DNA from 2 places in the Ureibacillus sp. 179-F W5.1 NHS genome. Region 1 is predicted to be linked to the other one. Evidence: riboswitches for the same ligand, from Rfam matches in the RefSeq annotation. Region 1 holds a riboswitch; the other holds the start of a gene.

What was found. A riboswitch is a leader RNA that binds a small molecule or an ion and turns the genes downstream of it on or off. The one in region 1 is predicted to bind thiamine pyrophosphate.
Region 2: another riboswitch for thiamine pyrophosphate. It lies ahead of thiT (energy-coupled thiamine transporter ThiT); the one in region 1 lies ahead of tenA (thiaminase II).

The regions. Positions count from the first base shown of each region.
Region 1 is NZ_JBIQFG010000036.1:5,179-8,381, reverse strand. It holds gene ACH0B5_RS13945 (ABC transporter ATP-binding protein) at 1-439, opposite strand, end outside; gene ACH0B5_RS13940 (ECF transporter S component) at 417-1,013, opposite strand; gene tenA (thiaminase II) at 1,010-1,696, opposite strand; TPP riboswitch at 1,810-1,909, opposite strand; gene ACH0B5_RS13930 (TerC family protein) at 2,044-2,820, opposite strand.
Region 2 is NZ_JBIQFG010000009.1:80,232-83,434, forward strand. It holds gene ACH0B5_RS06555 (hypothetical protein) at 1-189, shown strand, start outside; gene ACH0B5_RS06560 (hypothetical protein) at 210-917, shown strand; TPP riboswitch at 1,030-1,137, shown strand; gene thiT (energy-coupled thiamine transporter ThiT) at 1,275-1,835, shown strand; gene map (type I methionyl aminopeptidase) at 2,098-2,850, shown strand; gene ACH0B5_RS06575 (hypothetical protein) at 2,877-3,203, opposite strand, start outside.

The sequences.
Region 1 (3,203 bases):
CTAACAGGCAAGCCAACGCCAATCGTTGCTTCATTCCACCTGATAATGTTTCAATCGGTGTTCTCTTATCTACGTTCAAACCGACTTGCCCCATTATGTCTGCAATCATTTTGTCCATATCATTTCGAGGAATAGATCGATTTTCCAGACTAAAAGCAATCTCTTCATCTACATGCAACATACAAAATTGAGAATCCGGATCTTGGAACATCACGCCAACATGTTTTCTAGAAAATACTTCACCATTTACTTCGGCCTCAATATGTTCCGGAATAATACCAGCAAGGGCGGAAATCAAAGTTGATTTCCCACTCCCACTAGGTCCTAAAATTAATACTTTTTCCCCTTTATTTATGGACAACGTTATATTTTGAAGCGATTGTTCAGAGCGATTGTAGAAGCGAATAAACAAGTTTTTACAGCCTAGAAACGTTTTCATTGATCTCGCCCTTTTTTCTCGTCTGTTTCATAATTTCATATTGTTCTAACACCCCTGTTTTAGCTAAGGCGTCTACTACCACTTTCCCTAACCATCCTCCGAGAATCGCTCCGCTAATAATATGAATCGCTAATGTTGCAAAAAATACGCCCGTTGTGTAATAGCCAAAACCGTTAGCCAATAAGTTATAAACAATTCCTAAAACCCCCGCTAAAGCACCTGAAAGCATTAATGTAAAGAGGTTATAACGTTTATATCGAAATAAGGCAAAGGCTATTTCGGAACCAATCCCTTGGAAAACGCCTACTAACAGAGCCGATAAACCAAAGTGACTACCCGTTAGTAATTCAACAGCCGCTGCTGCAACCTCCGCGATAAAGGCTGCACCAGGTTTACGGATGATATAAGCAACGATTGGGCTAGCAATGACCCAAATCCCAAACATAAATCCTGCTCCAACTGGTCCGACTAGAGCGGAAATCGGAATCCAAAGGGTCGACCAGCCTAAATAAATAACACCGCAAGCTACGGATAAAATAACCGCAAGAACAACTTCTTTCATCTTCCACTTCATTCTTTGACAGCCTCCATTTTGACAGGCCATTCTTCCAGCCGATAAGCCATATCCCAAAACATATATTCAAGCTGGCAACTGAGTAAAAAATGATTTCGCATCTTGTCCTTTTCTTTCTCTGTTGCATCTAACGCCCATTCATCTAAACGTTCACAGAATTTTGTCGTAATGGAATCCGTACGACTACCATAGAAATGAATCCATTCGTAAAATGGATGGAATTGATCTGGTTTTACATCATTCAATAATTTCTTTCCAATCTCCCAGTAAGTCCACGGACAAGGTAATAAAACAGCTAAAATTTCGCCTAACGTTCCTTCATGGGCAACGGTCAGCATATGACGAATATATTGGTGAGCAGATGGTGATAACGGATATCCTTGTAACTCTTCGTATGGTACACCTGCGATTTGGCAAAAGTTTTGGTGCGGATGGGTTTCACTGTTTAAAACAAATGATATTTGTTGATTAAACATGGCCATATCTTCACGATTCTCGCACTTTGAAATAGCAATTCCATAGATTCGTATAAAGGAACTTAAATACTCAAAATCTTGTTTGACGTAATGGATTAATTGTTCCCTTTTTAAATCTCCTTTTGCGATTCCTTGTACGAAAGGATGTTCAAAAATTGCGTTAAAGATAGGAGTTGCTTCCCTCCTAAGTTCTGCTGAAAAACTCATGTTAATTCCTCCTTATTGGTTATAATCGGAAGACGTTCATTGGAGCCATTTTTCCTTCAACAACGAAAAAACCGCTCCAAAAAATGGAGCGGCAGAATAATTGTAAGCATACCCATGCACGGACTCCACTTTCCTACGCTAGTATGAACTAGATCAGGTTCAAAGGGTCCAGATTACTCTGTCTCAGCCAAAATGGCTCCCCTAGTGGTCTTTCCTATTAATTTAATTTTCACTCTACATCCGTTTTTTTTAAAAGTCAATTCAAATTTTTCCAACAAGGTTCAATTTAATACGAAGGGACTATAGGAAGATAGTGGTAAGGCAATGCTTTTATAGATTATTTTTATCTATAACGATACATCTTTTCCTTTTGACTTGTTACTAGGCGCAAACCAACCGAGTAGGGCAATAGCTACTAATACTCCATAGAAGATTAGTGTCCACGTAGTGCTGTGAGGGAAGTGATGATTCAACACACCGATATCCTCATGGGCAAGCGTGATTACAGCTAATTTAACACCAACCCAAGCAACAATGGCATATGCTGTAGTTTCCAAAGCTGGACGTTTATCAAGAAGTTGTACAAACCAAGTTGCTGCAAATTTAATCAAAACAAGTCCAGCAATACCTCCAAGTAGTACAACGATAAATTGACCTGCATCCATACCACCAAAGTCGCCTAGTGGAGAATCTGGAAGACCGAGGGCAAGAGCAACTGCGGCTAGAATAGAATCAACTGCAAAAGCAAGATCCGCCAATGCTATCTTCCCTACAGTAGCACCAAAACCTTTCCCTGCGGATTCCTTTTCATCATCCTTATGAATATTCTTATTATCTTTACCAAACCGTGCCTGAATGACATGCTTTAATCCTAGATATAGAAGATAGGCAGCCCCTATCGCCTGTATCTGCCACACATTGGCGATAAAAGAAATGGCAAAAAGTGCAGCAAATCTAAAAACAAAGGCCAATAGAATTCCGTAATTTATAGCTCTTTTTTTCTGTTCTTCCGGTAAATGCTTGGCAATAACTGCAAGTACTAGAGCATTGTCAGCTGATAATAATCCTTCTAATCCAATTAGAATCAACAATGTCCAGGCATACTCTAACCATATTGACTCCATTTAAAAGACCCCAATCTGTAAATTTTAATGATATAAAAATCTCTATAATTATAGACTTTCCTAATTAGACACAAGGTATTCTTAATGGTTATTGGAAAACAATTTTTATTCCCATTAATGGTTAACCATTTAATTACTACTCAACAGCTATAGTTTTATGGTGATTTCGTCACTTTCTTTGAAAAAGAATATTTTCTTATTCGAAACCGATTGTTCTGGATACCTTGTATCAATTGCACTTATACGTAGTGTAATTTCTTCCAACGGCAAGGTGATATTAGCTAATAACAACTTTATTCGATGTTTTCCCTGCCTGATTGAAACTGACAAAATATAGTAATTCCTCCTTATTGGTTATAATCCGAAGACATTCATTGGAGCCA
Region 2 (3,203 bases), on a different contig from region 1:
ATGAGACAAAATAATAAAACTATGAGAATCATATTTGTACAAACAAGAGCAGAGGGGGATTTAGAAAATTACGTAAAGAATCACAGTTTAAATGAATTATTAACATCAGATCTCCCACTAAAAAGTTTAGATTATTCTAGCAAGAAAAATGGAGAAATTGAAGAGGGGACTATAGAGAATCATACATAGTTCCGATTGGAGTTATTTTTATGAAAAGAATGTTAATGATACTATTAATGATTTCTTTAATAATAGGAATAGGCGGTTGCATTGGGAACGGGAAAGAAGAAAGTGTTTCTAAAGAAGAAGCAGTTGAAGCATTAAAAAATAAAGCCCTTGATTATTTAAGTAAATATGATGATGATTTTGAACTGGTATCCTTTCAATCTGCAAGTTTGATGGCACAGTATAATGATTTGGTAGTTTATTCAAGTAAATACGATGCAAACTTCAATGTGCATATAAAAGATGGTGAGAAAGATGAAGAAATGGAGTTTACCGATGATTACTTCACTTTAGACTTAGTGGAACCAGGTTCCGAATATATGAACGAAATTGTACGAGAATACTTACCAAATGCGAATACAAAAATAAAATTATTAACACAAAGTATAAAAGAATACAAAGACGGTATTGAAGACTTTGTAGATTATTATAATAGTAAATATTTCTTGATTAAATTGTATGTTTTCGATAGCACTCTCTCATTTGAAAATAAAAGCAAAATAAATAGTGTTTTAGAGAGATTAAAAAGTAAACCAATCATGGTGGAGTTTGTGCAAATAAAGGAGCAAGCTAAAGTTGAAGATTTTGTTAAAAATCATACATTAAATGAAATTTTAGAATCGGAGTTACCGATAAAAAGTTTAGAGTTTACCATTTCAAAAAATGGAGAAATTGAAGGAACGATTAAGTAAGCTAGTATTTCTCCTTTTCTTTTTTAAGACACATATCTTTATCTTAATAACCTAGTTGAAAAAATCATATACTTTGATACAATAAATGTGTTCTAACAATAAAAAATGATGTATTTACCACAAGGGGAGCTGATGAAGTCAGCTGAGATTGTGCACTTATTGCACTAACTCTTTGAACCTGTAAGTTAGTACTTGCGAAGGGATGTGGATAGAAACCGACTCCATTCATGGCGTTTAGGCTCTGTCCTGACGCCATTTTTATTTGGAGTAAAGGGGCATTGTTTCCAAATAATAATGGGCGAAGATTTCTATTCCTTCTCAATGTTCTACATCGGAATAAAAGAGAGGAGAGTTGTTATGAACAATAAAAGATTATTAATGCTCGTTGAAATTGCTATTTTCGCGGGAATTGGTGTTGTGTTAGACAAATTATCGTTTTCGTTATGGGCACAAGGTGGCTCTATTAGTTTTGTGATGGTTCCGATTCTTTTAATCGCTATTCGTTGGGGATTATCTGCTGGAATAATCACTGGACTATTAATCGGTCTTATCCAAATCCTTCTTGGTGGCTATATCCTTCACTGGGCTCAAGGGTTACTAGACTATATTGTTGCCTTTTCAGTAGTCGGATTTGCAGGTATATTCCGCAAGCAAATCGTCGATGCTGCTACGAATTTAAATAAAAAAAGAATGGGATTATACATTGTTTTTGGAACAGTTGTTGGTGGATTGTTGCGTTACGCAGCACATACCATTGCTGGTGCGATTTTCTTTGCAGAGTATGCAGGAGATCAAAACGTCTGGGTGTACACAATCGTTTATAACGGATCTTATATGATTCCAGCGATTATTTTAACTGCGATCGTTGGTGTACTAATCTTTACGGCTTCTCCTAGATTACTAAAAGCCAATTCTTAATAAAATAAATTCTATAATATGATAAAGAAGAACCAAGAATCGATACGGTATTCTTGGTTTTTTAGTTGTTTAAATAGAAACAATGAAAGTTCGAGAAATGTTTTATTACTGAATAGATAATCCCATCATTCGATCTAAAAAAGGACTACGTATAGATAATTCTGAAAAGAAAAAACGATTTCCTATCAGGTGCAATTGTCATAAAAACCTTTTCGATTATGGTATATTATATAAAGATATGTATATAGGAAGGACGTTTAACATGATTGTTCAAACAAAAGAAGAATTAGAAGCATTGAAAAAAATTGGCCGTATTTGCGCTGAAATTCGTGAAGCCATGAAAGCAGCAACAAAACCGGGTATTACGACAAAAGAGTTAGATGAAATTGCAGGACGTATGTTTGAAGAGGCAGGCGCAATTTCTGGACCAAAAGGAGAATATGATTTCCCTGGTTATACTTGCATTAGTGTAAACCACGAAGTTGCCCATGGGATTCCTGGTTCAAAGGAAATTAAAGAAGGAGATATGGTCAATATTGACGTTTCTGGTTCTTTAAATGGATATTTTGCGGATACGGGTATTTCCTTTGTTGTAGGAAGTGGTTATACTGAAAAGGAAAAGCTATGTACGGTTGCAAAATCTGCCTTTGATCGTGCGATGACAAAAGTAAAAGCGGGCTCAAAGTTAAATCGAGTTGGTAAAGCAGTTGAACGGGAAGCGAGAGATAATGGTTTAACTGTTATTATGAATTTAACTGGTCACGGGATTGGCCGTTCCCTACATGAAAAACCAGATCACGTTTTAAATTATTATGATGCTTGGGATGCAACGATTATGAAGGAAGGAATGGTTTTAGCTGTAGAGCCATTCATATCCGAAAAAGCAGAACATATTGTGGAAGCTGGAGATGGGTGGACATTTATTACACCTGACAAATCTTTAGTAGCACAAATCGAACATACGGTTATTGTTACGAAAGACAAACCAATCATCATTACACAAATTGAAGATTAAAAAAAAATTCCTGTTCACTTGAAGAATTACTTCAAGTGCGCAGGATTTTTTTTCATAAAGAATATGCCCACTACCAAAACACCTATTAAGAAAAGAGCGGCGGTCGTTACTAAAAGTTCATCAAAACCATTTGAAACTGCAATTCCTAAATAACACCATATAAAAACGATTGGATACACAATATCAAAATGATGATAACGAAGATGTAGTGCAATGGCTGTACCGATTGTCATAAGAATAACTGTCCAAAGGGCACTGCTTAAACCGAAACCTTTCCACTGCATATCAACAAGTAAGTACCAACCATGTAGAATTAGTAGATAGGTAGACCAACTAAAATAAATAGCAATAGG